3 regions of the Fictibacillus marinisediminis genome follow, and region 1 is predicted to be linked to each of the others. Evidence: riboswitches for the same ligand, from Rfam matches in the RefSeq annotation. Region 1 holds a riboswitch; each other region holds the start of a gene.
The links. Region 1 has a riboswitch for S-adenosylmethionine ahead of LCY76_RS03440 (bifunctional homocysteine S-methyltransferase/methylenetetrahydrofolate reductase). Riboswitches for the same ligand answer to the same signal wherever they lie in the genome.
Positions count from the first base shown of each region.

Region 2: linked by a shared signal. The riboswitch ahead of LCY76_RS17295 (homocysteine synthase) and the one ahead of LCY76_RS03440 (bifunctional homocysteine S-methyltransferase/methylenetetrahydrofolate reductase) in region 1 are both predicted to bind S-adenosylmethionine.
Region 3: linked by a shared signal. The riboswitch ahead of LCY76_RS07210 (MetQ/NlpA family ABC transporter substrate-binding protein) and the one ahead of LCY76_RS03440 (bifunctional homocysteine S-methyltransferase/methylenetetrahydrofolate reductase) in region 1 are both predicted to bind S-adenosylmethionine.

Region 1 covers NZ_JAIWJX010000002.1:623,261-628,678, reverse strand. Annotated here, with positions in the region: gene LCY76_RS03470 (amino acid permease) at 1-1,039, opposite strand, end outside; gene LCY76_RS03465 (serine hydrolase) at 1,130-1,924, opposite strand; gene LCY76_RS03460 (spore germination protein) at 2,154-2,387, opposite strand; gene LCY76_RS03455 (spore germination protein) at 2,487-2,729, opposite strand; gene LCY76_RS03450 (spore germination protein) at 2,767-3,009, opposite strand; gene LCY76_RS03445 (hypothetical protein) at 3,218-3,361, opposite strand; SAM riboswitch class I at 3,475-3,587, shown strand; partial or broken gene LCY76_RS03440 (bifunctional homocysteine S-methyltransferase/methylenetetrahydrofolate reductase) at 3,685-5,418, shown strand, end outside.
Region 2 covers NZ_JAIWJX010000002.1:3,235,256-3,240,673, reverse strand. Annotated here, with positions in the region: gene LCY76_RS17300 (helix-turn-helix transcriptional regulator) at 89-730, shown strand; SAM riboswitch class I at 1,041-1,146, shown strand; gene LCY76_RS17295 (homocysteine synthase) at 1,429-2,733, shown strand; gene LCY76_RS17290 (VOC family protein) at 2,825-3,214, shown strand; gene LCY76_RS17285 (alpha/beta-type small acid-soluble spore protein) at 3,291-3,473, opposite strand; gene LCY76_RS17280 (TIGR01457 family HAD-type hydrolase) at 3,619-4,389, shown strand; gene LCY76_RS17275 (phosphatidylglycerophosphatase A family protein) at 4,431-4,928, opposite strand; gene yutH (spore coat putative kinase YutH) at 5,070-5,418, shown strand, end outside.
Region 3 covers NZ_JAIWJX010000002.1:1,305,911-1,311,328, forward strand. Annotated here, with positions in the region: gene LCY76_RS07195 (VOC family protein) at 1-326, shown strand, start outside; gene LCY76_RS07200 (hypothetical protein) at 582-1,160, shown strand; gene LCY76_RS07205 (NUDIX hydrolase) at 1,157-1,591, shown strand; gene LCY76_RS07210 (MetQ/NlpA family ABC transporter substrate-binding protein) at 1,918-2,751, opposite strand; SAM riboswitch class I at 2,871-2,985, opposite strand; gene LCY76_RS07215 (hypothetical protein) at 3,310-3,498, shown strand; gene LCY76_RS07220 (DinB family protein) at 3,556-4,020, shown strand; gene LCY76_RS07225 (DUF1345 domain-containing protein) at 4,149-4,784, shown strand; gene LCY76_RS07230 (twin-arginine translocase TatA/TatE family subunit) at 4,907-5,089, shown strand; gene tatC (twin-arginine translocase subunit TatC) at 5,150-5,418, shown strand, end outside.

The sequences.
Region 1 (5,418 bases):
CAACGCCAATTGTGATATACAGCGCGTTCATCGGAATACCGCGTTTGTTTACTCTTCCCAGAGCTGGACTGGCCATTCCTTCTTTTGAAAGCGAGTAGAGCATACGAGTTGCCGCATACAAACCTGAGTTGGCAACAGACAACAGCGCGGTTAAGATAACGAAGTTCATAATATCCGCAGCATACGGTATTCCGATGCTGTCAAAGACGACGACAAACGGGCTTTCCACTTTTCCTGCTTTAGCCATTGGCATTAATGCGGCAAGCACACCAATCGCAAGAACAAAAAAGAAAAGTGTTCTCCAAACCGTTTGACGAATGGAACGTGGAATGGTTTTTTCAGGATTTTCACTTTCTCCAGATGCTATTCCAATCAGCTCGGTTCCCTGGAAAGAGAAGTTAACAGCAATCATGGTGACAAACAGAGCACTGAATCCATTCGGAAACCATCCCGCTGAAACAAAATTTGTGAAACCTGGAGACGAGCTGGCGCCTTTCATATCGATCAGGCCAAAAATCGCCGCACCGCCAAGGATAATAAATAAAATAATGGCAAGAACCTTTATGCTCGCAAACCAAAATTCTGTTTCTCCGAAAGCCTTCGCAGATAGTGCGTTCAAAGCAAATAATACACCCGCAAAAATTAAGCTCCACATCCAAAGTTCTGAATGAGGAAACCATCTCTGCATCAAAGCAGAAGCTGAGAAAAATTCAAGAGCTACGGTAACCGCCCATCCTAGCCAGTAGAGCCATCCGACGGCAAAACCTGTTCCAGGCCCTATAAATTTAGTCGTATATGTTTGGAAAGAACCGGATACAGGCATAGCAACTGAAAGCTCACCAAGACAGAGCATCGTCAAATACATGATAAATCCGCCAACGAGATAAGAAATCACCGCGCCTGCCGGGCCGGCATCATGAATGGTCATCCCCGAACCGAGAAAGAATCCGGTTCCGATTACACCACCCAGGGAGATCATAAATAAATGCCGTGCTTTCATGCCTCGCTTGAGCCCTTGATCATTTTGATTCGTAATCATCTGTTCACCTCTGTCGTTGTTATGTATGCGTTTTCATTAAGTATTCATAATTTTATCATTTTTTGTCGAAGAAGCCAAAAACAATTTTTTCTAATTTTTTTGATAACTTAGCATATAGTCATTCAGTACTTTCCCAATTAGCGCCAGGGCTTGTCTTCCTTCTTCTTCACTCGGTAAACTTTTCGTTAGAACCACTGCAAACAGCTTTTCTCTCTTAAATGTGAAAATGCCTGCGTCGTGCTCTACTCCCTCCAATTCTCCAGTTTTATTCGCGATGGTTATCTTTTCTTCATCCATATAGGCGGGAAGCTTATAGCGAAACTGCTGATTTTGAAGAATGTTCATGATCGCTTGTTTGCTCTTGGCCTTTAACCTGCCTCCCCTGTCAATCTCCTTCAGCTGAAGAATAACATCTCTTGCTGAAGTATAGTTGTTCTTTCCTTCCTTAACAGCTTCGAAATCCATCAGCTTGCGCTGGAGCAATGTCTGGCTGCAGCCCAATTCAGCCAGCAGAGCATTAATTCTCACCATGCCTGTTTTTTCAATCATAATGTTGGCTGCCATGTTATCAGAAACAGTGATCATTAACGTGAGTATATCTGCTACAGTAACAGCTGATTCATCAGAAAAAAGCTGGAGAACCCCGGCACCGCCAACCCTTACCTCCTGTTTTAATGAAATACGGGAAGCGAGATCGATTTGACCTGCTTCTGTCTGCCGAAAGGCTTCAATTAAAATTGGTATCTTGATAAGGCTTGCGGCTGGGAATACCTCATCTGCCTGATACTCAATGTGGCCATCCTCCGTTTCAATCCAGTAAGCATAATCTCCATTTTGGCCGCTAATAATGTCATTTACCCTGTTATTCAGTTCATTTAACTTCATTCCGTGCTCCTTTCTAGTAAGTGCATTGCATTTTATCTGTATTTTGCAGTGATCGGATCGTATTTCTTTGAGATTGGATCGTATTTTCACGAAATCGGCGCGTATTCTTTCAGATCCGATGGCAACTCCTTTAAGATTATTCTCCACCACTACCACCAGGCTTCTTTTTTAGGGAAAAGAAATCCTTCTCGGCCAAAGAAAAAGAGCGCTCCCATTAAGCGCTCCTTCATTATTTCTGCTGATCGTCCTGTCCTTCGCTTTGACCCATATCATTTTCGTCGTTGTCTTCGTTGAAGTTGATCATATACGCACAGGCATCTGAGCAGTCACCGAACGCCACAACCGCCCCTACCGATTTGGTATTGGCTGTATGGCTGTTCTGGACGGTACTTCCAATATCGATGTTTCCATTTTGAGTCACACCATTTGTGATGATTTTTCCTATTCTGAAAGAAAAACGCAAATCTGTTCCATCCTTTTCGCTCTTTACCTACAGTGTATGGCTTGAACAAAAAGCTGATTGGACAGACTCCCTCTTTCGGTAAAAACAGGCGGGTGAACGTTAAGGCTGGTTAGTGACTGGAGCGGACGGGTTCGCTACCTGGCCTTGGTCGCTGATATCCGGATCGATGTTGCTGTTCACCATAAATCCAGTTGACGGAGAAAAGTCTCCAAGAGAGATCGTAGAACCAACTGACTTTGTATTGGCTGTATGGCTGTTATGGACGGTCGGGCCGATATCTATGTTACCGTTCATGGTCACACCATTCGTTTTGATATTAAAAATATTAAACAAATATGGCATGAGGTGACCCCCCTTCTTCTTTTATTGCTCCATTTCATTAAGGCTGGTTTGCAACCGAAGTATCTGCATTTCCGTATTCATTTTGATCATTAACATCCGGATCAAAGACCATGTTTTTCATCATGGCTTCTGCTGGTGAATGATCTCCAACAGAACTATTGTCGCCTGTAGATTTTGTATTTGCTGTATGGCTATTATGAAAGGTTGATCCCAGATTCAATGAACTGTTGCTCGCCAGACTATTTATCTTCAGATAGTAAATATTAACCATGCACCCCATTGCTATCTCCACCTTTAAAAGTGTTAGTGTAGTGTATGATAAATGTCCCTTAAAGGTGAAAAACGGGAATCAGGCTATTGCGGCTGCTCCTTTCCACTTTTCCACCATGTCTCCCCGAGCAACAGTACCTTAAGCCTGCACCCGCCCATCTGAATGAGAAAAGCAGAATGGCCGATCCATGTGATGGAATGATGCTGCCGGTTTTCTTTTAATCTGCTGATCCTTTTTCTGGCCTTGCGGAATCTGCTGAGCTAAATATTTTTGTTGCCGCGCTTTCTCTTCTCCACTGCAGCAATTCTTTAAATGTATGTGTGTTTTGTATCCCGTCAAGGTTGGTATACTTATTCTTCATAATCGGAGTCCCCCTGTGATAAAAAGCTCAACCATTTTTTCATTTGAAAAAGCTATTGAAATCTTCCAACAATTATTGTAAGGTATAGAGAATTAATTTTATAGCGATTTGGTTTCTTATCCAGAGAGGTTAAGGGAATGGCCCGTTGACACCTCAGCAACCTTCAGCTTTGCAGCTGAAAAGGTGCTAAGTCCAACAAGTTCGAATTGAACTTGGAAGATAAGAAGAATGACCTCGAACTTTCAAAGTCTTCTTCTTTAAGAAGGCTTTTTTTTATTTTATTGGGCCGCTGGAAGATACCGAACTAACAGGAGGACCGCATAATGGGATTATTGAAAGATCTTGAAGACAAAATCTTGATTGCCGATGGGGCAATGGGAACACTTCTCTACTCGTATGGAACGGATTGCTGTTTTGAGCAGCTGAATCTGACGCACCCTGATCAGATTCAGTCCATCCACCAGGCTTACATACAGGCCGGTGCAGATGTCATTCAGACCAATACGTACAGCGCCAACTATATTAAACTGCAAAGATATGGATTGGAGGAGCAAGTCAAAGAGCTGAATAGTGCGGCTGTAAGACTTGCAAAAAAGCAGCTGCCAATGAAACGTATGTACTGGGAACCATCGGAGGAATCCGTGGAACGGGCCCAAGCTCACTTACGATTGAAGAAATAAAGAGAAGTTTTAGGGAACAGCTCTACTGTCTTCTGTTGGAAGGAGTGGATGGCCTTCTTCTTGAGACCTTTTACGATTTGGAAGAATTGGAAACCGTTCTTGAAATTGCACGCAGCGAGACCCGCATTCCGATCATCTCGCAGATTTCTTTGCAGGAAGTCGGTATTCTAAATGACAGAACACCCATCAATACAGCGATTAGACGCCTAGAAGATTTAGGAGCGGATGTCGTAGGGCTGAATTGCCGTCTTGGGCCCTTTCATATGATCAAGACACTTGAGGAAGTAGAAATTCCAAAGCATGCCTATCTTTCCGCTTATCCGAATGCAAGTCTTCCTTCCTATGTGGATGGAAAATTTCAGTATGAAGGTGATGCGGAGTATTTCAAGAACAGTGCTTCACTTTTCAGAAACCAAGGCATCCGCCTTCTCGGAGGCTGCTGCGGAACAACTCCTGCTCATATTGAAGCTTTCGCTGAAGAGCTTCATGGACTGAAGCCTGTTACCGAAAAGGAAGTCAGACAGCGCCCAGAGCCTATTGCCGTTGTTGAAACGAGGCAGAAACCTGAGATTTCCCTGCCTGATATTCTAAAAGAAAGGCGATCGGTCATTGTTGAGCTGGATCCTCCCCGCAAGCTTGATACATCCCGTTTTTTTGAAGGAGCAAAGGCATTGAAAGAAGCCGGAGCAGATGCCATTACGCTTGCAGACAACTCGTTGGCATCACCAAGAATCTGCAATACCTCCCTATCTTCTTTGGCTAAAGCACAGACAGGAGTCCAGCCGATCGTTCATCTCGCTTGCCGAGACCGGAATATTATCGGTCTGCAGTCTCATCTCATGGGACTGCATACACTCGGACTTCACGATATTTTGGCAATTACTGGGGATCCGGCAAAGGTAGGCGATTTTCCGGGAGCTTCAAGCGTCTATGATGTTACCTCCATAGAACTGATTAAAATGATCAAACAGTTTAACGAAGGGGTTTCACTTTCCGGAAAAGACTTGGGACAAAAAACACAATTTACCGTCGGTGCCGCCTTTAATCCAAATGTGAAGTCACTGGAAAGAGCAGTTCAGAGGGCAGAGAAAAAAATAGAAAGCGGCGCGGACTACTTTATCAGCCAGCCGGTGTACTCTGAAGAGAAACTGCTGGAGTTCCACGAAGCTGTAAAAGATCTGCCGGTTCCTTTCTACGTTGGGATTATGCCTCTCACCTCAAGCCGCAACGCTGACTTTCTTCATTATGAGGTGCCGGGGATCAAACTGACAGACGATGTGCGCGGCCGTATGGCGAAGTTTAAAGACGACCCAGTTTCTGGAGCAAGGGAAGGCCTTGCCATCTCAAAATCTCTGATAGATGCCGCTTCTGAACTGT
Region 2 (5,418 bases), 2.6 Mb from region 1:
GCTGCGATCCCTCTTTCTAAACATTTTTGTTTAGAATGTACTTTTGCTTGCAAATGCTGTAAGATAGGGGTAAGGAAGGTGATTGTTAATGGCTATGGCTAATAACACCTCTACCCGTTCTGAAATCATTCATATGCTTAAGCGATATAGAAAATTGACGGTTACTGAAATGGCCAGCCGCCTGGGGATTACCGAGATGGCTGTCAGGCGCCACTTAAATACATTAGAGAGAGACAGGCTCGTTGAAACCACCCTGGTCCGCCAGGCCATGGGACGGCCGCTGAATGTGTATCAGCTCTCCGAAGAAGCGGATGAACAATTTCCGCGCAACTATTCGGGGCTGACCGTTGAATTTATGAGAGACATTCAGGAGATTGCCGGTGAGAAAGCTGTGCATGAATTGTTTGTCCGCCGGGAAAACCGCTTAAATGATAAGTATAAGAAACGGATGGAGAATAAGAGCTTTGAGCAAAAGGTGGCAGAACTCGCCGACATTCAAAACGAAGCCGGCTATATGGTCGAGTGGGAAAAAACAGAAGACGGCCAGTATGAATTAAAAGAATTCAACTGCCCGATTGCCAAAGTAGCAAATGAATATCAGCATGCCTGCTCATGTGAGCTTTCTTTATTCCAGAGAATGCTCGGTACAGACCATGTGGAACGCACAGAGTGTCTTGCTAAAGGCGGCTCGTATTGCAAATATTTGATTTCCGAAGAGAAAAACGCATAAAACCCTACTGGCCGATCCGCCAATAGGGTTATTTTTTATTGGATTTTTACGATCATCCGCTCTTTATTCTTTCCATCTGTTGACGCACGAAGGACGTCAGGAAGCTCCATCAAAGGTGCTCTCTTTTTCCATATCCCATCAACTCTGTTTTTAAGGTATTGCTGACTGCAGCAGAAAATAAAAAATGCAAAGTTTCGAACATCGGCCCTGGGGAGCGTGCCAAAAACTTGGCCACTCTCCTATCGTGAAAAAAGGGTTGACTTCAACATTAAAGTTCAGTATTATTCAAAATAACTTAATATTCAGATGTATCTTATCCAGAGAGGTGGAGGGACTGACCCGATGAAACCCGGCAACCAGCAGAAATGCATGGTGCTAATTTCAGCAGAACACGCAAATGTTCTGAAAGATGAGAGCCGACGGTGAAAACTGCGACCTCTTCTTTTAGAAGAGGTCTTTTTGATTGTCCAGCTTCAGTGCCCAATGCAGCTAAGGTCCTCGATAGATGAAAAGGAAGATCTTCTTTTCATCCTAGTCGTCTTCGTTCTTCTCCCTCAACACAAAAAACGTGTTGCTTGAGAAGAACTCCAGCGCTTGTCGGACCTTAGTAGGGCACTTCAGCTTTTCTTGTTGGCTAACATTTTACTCAGATCCTTGCCTCTGTTTAAACCACTACATTTTAGAAGGAGAGATTGAACATGAGTGAAGAAAGAGAATATGGTTTTGAGACGGTTTCATTGCACGAGGGACAGAAAGTAGATCCGACAACAGGCGCGAGGGCGGTTCCGATTTACCAGACAACGTCTTATCAGTTCAACAGTACGGAGCACGCAGCCAACCTTTTTGGTTTAAAAGAGTTTGGGAATATTTACAGCAGAATCATGAACCCGACACAGGATGCGTTTGAACAGACGATTGCAAAGCTTGAAGGCGGTGTAGGAGCGCTGGCGGTGGCATCCGGCCAGGCGGCGATTACGTATTCCATATTAAACATAGCGGGAGCAGGTGACGAAATTGTAGCGTCTGGCTCTTTATATGGCGGAACGTATAACTTGTTTGCGAATACACTTCCGAAGCTCGGAATCAATTTTAAATTTGCAGATGTGGATAACCTTCAGTCCTTCCGTGATGCCATTACTGAAAAGACAAAAGCCGTTTACATCGAGACGATCGGGAATCCGAAAATTGACGTGGCAGATATCTCGGCCATTGCAGAAATTGCTCATGAAGCAGGTGTTCCCCTTATCGTAGACAATACGTTTGCGACACCATATCTTTGCCGTCCGATCGAGCATGGAGCAGACATTGTCGTTCATTCCGCTACAAAATTCATTGGCGGACACGGCACATCGATTGGAGGATTAATCATAGATTCCGGTAAGTTTGATTGGACGAACGGCAAATTCCCGGGACTTACGGAGCCGGATGAAAGCTATAATGGCGTCGTTTATACGGAAGCAGTCGGACCGCTGGCTTATATTATCAAGGCGCGTGTCCAATTGCTCAGAGACCTCGGTTCTTGCGTATCGCCGTTTAACTCCTTCCTCTTTATTCAAGGGTTAGAAACGCTGGCACTGCGTGTAGAACGGCATAGTGAAAATGCCCTGAAGGTGGCGAAATACCTAAAAGAACATCCTGCTGTCGACTGGGTGAACTATCCTGGATTAGAAGATAACAAGTTTAATGAGCTGGCGCAGAAATATTTGCCTAAAGGTGCTGGTGCTATCCTCACTTTCGGGGTAAAAGGCGGTGTAGAAGAAGGAAGAAAGCTCATCGAAAGTGTGAAGTTATTCTCTCACTTGGCGAACGTTGGGGATTCCAAATCTTTGATTATCCATCCGGCAAGCACTACGCATCAGCAGCTGACAGAGGAAGAGCAGCTTAGAGCAGGAGTATCGCCTGAGATGGTAAGGCTATCGGTGGGCATTGAAACGATTGATGATATTATCTATGATCTCGAGCAGGCACTAGCGGTAATAAGTCCGGTTCCAAGCGGCCAGTAATTGTTATGTTCAATAAACTCCCTTTCTACTATACTTAAGACAAGTATGAAATTTTCAGGTGAATGAATCGAAATTGGAAGGGATGTTTGGTATGGCTGTAAGAAAGCTTGAGCATATAGGAATTATGGTTGAAAACTTGGAAGAATCCATTTCCTTTTACCGTGACATCATAGGTTTGGATGTAATCAACCGAATGAAACACTCCAAGCCAGGAATCGAACTAGTTTTTTTGGGACTGGAAGGGGAGATCCTGGTTGAGCTGGTAGGAGGCCACAATAGACAGCTGGCTGAAGAAGGAAAAGTGAATCATGTGGCGTTTACCGTAGATGATCTCTCGAAAGAAATTCAGGAGCTGAAGAATCATAGCGTTCTGTTAGTCGAAGATAAGGAGACATCGTTGCCGGATGGTTCTCAGTATATTTTCTTCTATGGCCCTGACCGGGAGAGAATTGAATATTTTCAGCCAGGAACGCCGAAATAAAAACCAGGAGGGAATCCCTCCTGGTTTTTTGATATCAATGAAAACTTGAAAAGATGTGATGTCTAGCTACTTTCTTTCAAAGCTGTTGCTCAGCCATCTGTACGAGGCGCTTCGTGATCTCGCCGCCAACCGAACCGTTCTGTCTAGACGTCGTATCTGCTCCTAAAGAAACACCAAACTCCCTGGCAATCTCCTGTTTCATTTGATTCAATGCGTTTTGTACTCCAGAAACAACAGTTTCATTTATATTTTTAGACATAAGATGACCTCCTTTTTTCTTATCGTGCACTCCAAATGGAAAAAAATACATAAAGGGGAAAAGGAGAGATAAGGGGTTCGAATTTTTGTTAGGAAGGTCCCAATTTTGGTACACTAACCTTTGACTGAAAAAAGGAGTTTGTGAAATGAAAAAATATAAAGGCTATTTGATTGATCTGGATGGAACGATGTACAGAGGTAAGGAACGGATTGAAGAGGCGGTGCAATTCGTTCAGGAGCTGAACAGGAGAGGCCTCCCTTATCTTTTTGTGACGAACAACTCTTCAAAAACGAAAGAAGAAGTGGCATCTGTTCTCCAAAACTTTGAAATCCCAGCCACCTCGGATCATGTGTACACGACAAGCATGGCAACTGCCAACTATATTGAAAAAATTAAACCAGACGCTACTGTCTATTGCATCGGAGAAGAAGGGATTCGACAGGCATTATTGGAAAAGGGCTTCACCCTTACTGAGGAGCAGCCTGATTTTGTGGTTATGGGGATCGACCGTTCGATCAACTATGAAAAATTAGCGATTGCCTGTCTTGCTGTGAGAAACGGCGCTCGTTTTATTTCCACCAACGGAGATATTGCTCTGCCTACCGAAAGAGGCCTTTTACCAGGAAACGGCTCGCTGACTTCTGTTGTTGCTGTTTCCACACGGGTAGAACCGACCTTTATTGGTAAGCCGGAGGCGGTTATTATGGAGATGGCACTTGAAGAGCTCGGTACCGCGAAGGAAGATACATTGATGATCGGCGACAATTACGATACCGATATCTTGGCGGGAATACGTTCTGGCCTTGATACCCTCCTTGTACACACGGGTGTAACCCAGAAGGAGCACCTCGGCCTGGTTGATATTCAGCCGACGTACACGGTGAATGGACTGGATGAATGGAAAGCATTTGTATAAACTGAAAAAACAGCTTCCGGTGGGGAGCTGTTTTCTTCTGATTACTCAGTATTGGCTGCACGGTGGGCAAGACGGCTGGAAGCAGCGGCCGCAATCGCACCCACAATATCATCGAGGAAGGTATGAACTTTTCCTGAGGATTTATCATTCAATTTTTCAAGGATGCCCGGTTTTTGTTTATCAATGAAGCCGTAGTTCGTAAAACCGATGGATCCGTATATATTAACAATAGAAAGAGCAATTACTTCATCGATGCCATACAAGCTCTCATCTCGTTCAAGAATTTCCTGAAGAGGGCCTTCAAGCATTTTTTTCTCGGCGAGCATGTCAAGCTGTACTCCAGTCAATATAGCGTTTTGCACCTCACGTTTGGCAACGACCCTTTCTACGTTCTGAAGGCAGACAGATAACTCAAGGTCAGGATGGTAAGGCACTTGAAGAAAATAAACAAGTTCGGCGATATCCTTTAATGTTACGCCCCGTTCCTTGAGCAGGCGCAGTGCTGTTTCCTCAACATTCTCTACCTTTTTCTCTCTCATAAAGATCTCCTTATCTTTCACGACGTTAAGCTTTTTATAGTATATGTGTCCAAACCTAAGTTATGAGTCCAGCCAAAATTTAATAACCATCAAAGGTGTTGGGTCATAGACTATAATTATTGAAGGAGTTGGGGTGAGGCTATGTTCGAGAGGGACATTTATCATCATTATCAATTATATTGTGATGGAAAAAGAAGCATCAGTGGATATCGCTATTTTGTTTCTGGGGGAGAACAGTACTTAGTCATTCCGCAGAAAAAGATTACGATTGACCGCATTGAAGAGATTGTTTATTTCAGCGATTATTTAAGGTACAAGGGGGAGAAGGGCATCGCAGGACTTTTTCCTACAATGTCGAACCTCCCTAATGCCAATATTGAGGGTGAACCTATCCTATTATTCAAAATTGAAAAGTCAAACCGAACTGCATCGGAAAAAAGGCCGCTGGGCGAAGAACTTGCCGCCTTCCATAAAAACGGCCGAGAGCTTC
Region 3 (5,418 bases), 680 kb from region 1:
ATCAGTTGGGATTTGAACTATTAACTAATGTAGCATTTGGCAATGGACACAGATGGGTTACAGTAGCTCCTTCAAAGGAATCAGAGACCGCCATCGTTTTTGTGAAGGGTGATACGCCGGATAAAGCTGAAAGAATCGGCAGCCAGGCCTCCAATCATGCCTTCTTAGTCATTCAAACGGATGATTGTTTACGTGATTATGAAGAAAAGAAGAAAAAAGGGGTGAGCTTTCTAGGCGAACCGAAGGAAGTTCCTTGGGGCATTGAAGTCGTTTTTGAAGATCTATATGGCAACCGATTTGATCTTCTGCAGCATAATGGCATGTAAGAAAGAACTTCCCGTGTTGGAAGTTCTTTTAATTTTTTACTTGGTCGTGGCATCCTTTTAATCATCCATCCCACAAATACAATGATTACTCCGATTGCAGCTACACCGAGAGATTTCAAAAGCATTCGCTTATTTCCTCCACCTGTTAATTTTCCATATTATAACATTATTTCGGGGGATGCCTTTTAGAAAAGAAGGGTTTTGCATCCCTTAAAGAAAGGATAAAGAAAACATTCAAAAGAAGGGGATTTTACGATGAACAACGCAGCACTACGCTGTATGGAAGATCTTGTTTTCATGAGGCAGCTTCACTTATTCGACCAGACCGATGTCATTTTATATCATCCCGGACATTTTCCAGAATTAAATGAACAGCTGCTCTCCTTTTATGAAGAGAAAGGAGCAGAGCTGATCCTGATTCCTGGGGTTTATAACTCGTTCTTGAAACAAAATGAATATAATTACTATGCTCCTCTTTTATCAAAAGCGGGAATTAGTGAGCATCGACTGATAGCCATACCAAACCGGAATGAAGACAAAGGAGTAGAGAGTGTCATTCACTCTGCTTTTGAATTCTTAAATTCTACTCCTCATCAAAACGTTCTGTTGGCCGGAAAGTCTTTCTTCTGTCGCCGTTTTTACCTTCTATCTTCTTTGTACGCAAGTGATGATAAAGTTTTAGATGTTTTGCCTCTGGAGGATAATCGAGAAATTGTCCCTGAAAAATGGACTTTGAGTGAAAAAGGAAGGACAAGGATTCTCAACGAGGTTGAACAGTTGGCCTGCATAAGTAATGAGAAGCTATCAAAACAGTTAGAGGAGATGAGCAAATGAAACGTGTAGATGTGGTTTATGTTTTATTGTGGGACGAACGATCGGATAACATCTTTATGGTGAAGAACAGAGGGGATAAAGGTTCCTATTATACGCTTCCCGGGGGTGCAGTGGAGGAAGGGGAAACCCTTGAACAGGCTGCTGTCCGTGAAGTGAGAGAAGAGACGGGCCTGGAAGTAGAAGTAGAGAACGTATTTGGAATATCCGAGGCCTTTTTTGAAGAAAATGGGCATCATGTGATCTTCTTTACGTTCCTTGGCAAAATAACCGGTGGAAAGATTGGGACCCTATGTCCGGATGAAATCGAGGAAGTCGCATGGATGGATTATAAGGAAGCAGAGCCATATCTATATCTTCCGGATGGTGTAAAAGAAAGGATCATATCCAATCGTTCCATCTCCTACAGTCTGAGAGGAACCGTCAAAAGCTAAAAAGAAGTGCAGGATCCAAGAAAATAAGTGGCAATTATTTGATGAAAAAGAAGCTTTCTCGTAGATGAGGGGAAGCTTCATTATTTTTGAGGAGCTTGCTGTGTTTTTAGTGTGCAGGTAATGTGTTTGAATAGTGATTTTTGAGTTTACATGCGGGTTTATATGGTTTACTGTCCACTTTGCTGAGTTTACGTGCCGCTTTTAAGAGTTTACTGTCCGCTTTTTTCGCTTTACGTGCCAGATCAAGCATTTTACATGCCAAACACATCATTCCGCCCCATACCAAAAAAGAGCCTGGAGATAATTCTCCAGGCACTTATTTCATCTTAATTTGATACAGGGAGGACGGCGCCTTTGTATTCTTTTTCAATAAACGATTGGATCTTTTTAGAATGAAGCACTTCAACCAGGGTTTTAATGGCTTTCTTGTCTTTATCGCCTTGGCGGACAGTGATGATGTTGGCAAATGGAGAATCAGGCCCTTCTAGTGCGATGGAATCTTTCTTTGGATTAAGTCCAGCATCGATGGCATAGTTCGTGTTGATGACGATAGCATCTCCTTCATTGTACTGATAGGCCTTTGTAAGAAGAGCTGGCTCGATGTCAGCCCTAAATTTAAGTTTCTTTGGATTTTCAACAATGTCTTTCAGCTGTGCTTTGTACCCGACGCCTGATTTAAGCTTGATCAATCCTGCTTTTTCAAAGATAGAAAGAATTCGGCCATGCTCAGCTACTGAATTGCTTAGAATCACTTTTGCACCGTTCGGCAAATCTTTTAGTGATTTGTATTTTTTAGAGTAAACGCCCATTGGTTCAATATGAATGGCTCCAGCGTTTTCGAATTTATAGTTTGGATTTTCTTTCAGTTGCTGCTCCAGGTAAGGAATGTGCTGGAAGTAGTTAGCATCGATCTCTTTATTGGCCAGCGCTTTGTTTGGCAGAACATAATCTTGGAATTTAACGATCTTCAGGTCAATTCCTTTTTTCTTCAGCAAAGGAACCGCTTCTTTTAGAATGACAGCGTGCGGTACATTAGAGGCACCGACAGTTAATTTTTCTATCCTTTTCCCATCGCCGCTCGTGCTTGATGATCCGCATGCCGATAATGCTGCCGCGATCAATACTCCCAGTAATAATAATCCCCATTTTTTTAATTTCATTGATTCCCCAACCCCCATTTTCATTTTTTGATAGTGCTACACTGTCTTGAGAGCATGGATTTAAACCAAAAGCCCTCTATCTCAAAAGAGACAGAGGGCTTCCGAATAAATCCGTTGACCTCTCATCTCTCAGCTTTCGCTGTTAGATTTAGCACCGTTTCCATACTGATGATTCAGCATGAATGGTTGCCGGGCTTCATAGGGCTAATTCCCTCCACCTGCTCTTAATAAGAGTGTACTCATATCAAATTACTTCGTATTATGGCAGGTATTCAAAATAATGTCAATTCCTTTTTTTCCAACAGGGCCATTGTATAAATATATTTATGGGTGTTTGTGTCGGAGATCTTCAAGAAAAAGCGAACCTCTTGCAATCCACTGTATCCAATTCAAAATCCACCATGTGCAGCGTTCCTTTCCTTGTTCCTGCCATCTATCATAGCGAAATTGGGCCATGTTCTCCAATTAAGTTGCCCTATTTGTAAAAAAATGCAGACAAAACATGTGGAAGAAGATATCATTACAGTATGATCTATACGGCATAAGGAGGTACGAAATATGTCATCTGAAAATAACGGGCAGCCTAAAAAGCTGAGCTATCAGGAAGCGATCAAGCAAAAGCTGGCTGAAAAAAAGCAGCAGCAGGCTAACGGAAAGCTTTCTACAAACCCGGTTAAATCAACCAAACAAATGAAAAGCCAGCAGACGAAAAAGGCCAACAACCAGCACCGTCGCACTGGCGTTTAATTTTCACTATGAAACCCTTATATGAGGGTTTTTTTGTTTACTTAGAAAGGAGTCCTCATGAATATAATAAAACCAATTTTTCACCAGCTGGAGATAGCCAACCATTACATTCTGAAAATTTTAGAAATCATGGAAGAAAGCGACCTGGAACTTTCGCTGGGAGCGGAGAAAAGAACATTACGGGAACTGTTCGCCCATCTAGCCGTGATCTATAAAGCGGACTTTATGATCTTGAATGGGGCCACTCAGCAGGAGATGGAGGAGTTCTATGAAAAGCACCACCCCCAGACCCTTTTGGAAATAAAGGAGATGCTTCTTGATCATTTTGCTTTTTTAAAAGAGAAGACGGCGTGTTTTACGAATGAAGATTGGTCTGTTGTGACAACCTCGTGGTGGGGAGTGTCCTATTCAAGATACGAATGGATGCTGGAAATTCTCGGACATGTCTATCACCATAGAGGTCAGCTGCAGACGGTACTCGCCATAAATAGCAGAGACCCGAAAATTCAACTGTTTGAATAGCATCAATCTTTAATTCCCCTGGAAAGATAAGGTCACCAATCCATTTTTAATGACATATCATAAGGTAGCGGTGTATGAGGACGAGCATGCCTTCATCCATTGACTACCCTTTTTAAGTTGGCGGTTTTATGAAATTGAAAATGAGTACGAAAAAAGATTACCGCTGGCCGTCTGATGTTGCGATCGTCATCATCGGAATCTTATTTAAACTTTTGTCCAATATGGTGACAATCGGCCCGAACTGGCCGGTCTTTGTCATTGCTTTTATCCTTTATATTCCTTTACTTTACGCAGTTAGTTCTGAACATGATCTATGGTCGAGGAAATTTGCGATTCTTCGGGTTTTAGTTCTTACTTTTGCCTTGATGAGCAGCATGGTGGACTTGGTGTATTCTTTATTTTTTGGCATGCCGAGTGCCAGTGAATTATTTCAAAGTGCTGGTCTATTGTGGGCAGCGAACGTGCTGATTTTTGCGATCTGGTATTGGGAGATCGACAGAGGGGGGCCAATCCGGAGAAATTCAAAAAATCCAGGGAAGCCTGAATTTGGTTTTCCTCAGATGATGTCCTCACTGCCAGAGTGGGAAGGGTGGAAGCCTAATTTCCTGGATTACTTATTTGTAGCCTTTAACACAAGTGTTGCTTTCAGTCCGGCGGATACGGCTGTATTTTCCAGGCGGGCGAAACTCCTGATGATGACACAATCGGTGATCTCACTTGTTGCGCTCGTTGTATTGGCGGCACGGGCAATTAATATCGTGTAAGGGATGGTGAATGCCATCCTTTTTTAAGTTTATAAAATGTTAAATTTTTCTTCATATTTCCTCAACAATACTTATTTATCGTAGGAGGTGAGCGATAACGACATCCTTAAGGAGGCATTCCAATGTTACAAAATATCGGTATACCCGGCTTGGTTATCATGTTAGTGATCGCGTTAATTATCTTTGGACCTTCTAAACTTCCTGAGATTGGACGGGCATTTGGCAGCACACTCAGGGAATTTAAAAACTCTGCCAAAGATTTGATGAGTTCGGATGAAAAGGAAGAGAGAGCAGACCAGAAATAATAGAAGAAGGGGATGGCCATTCGTCATCTCCTTCCTCTTATTTAGCAGAGGTGAAAAATTATGAAGGATGTAGAAATGCTCCTAGTGGATCATCTAAGCGAGCTTCGAAAACGGCTGATCATTACCTTGGTTACATTTGCTCTATTTTTCATCGTTTCCTTTATTTATGTTCAGGACATCTATCACTGGCTGATCAGGGATTTGGACGAGAAGCTTGCGGTTCTTGGGCCAAGTGATATTCTGTGGGTGTATTTTATGATATCGGGCATCATCTCCATCGCACTGACGATTCCGGTGGCGGCTCACCAGATCTGGATGTTTGTGAAACC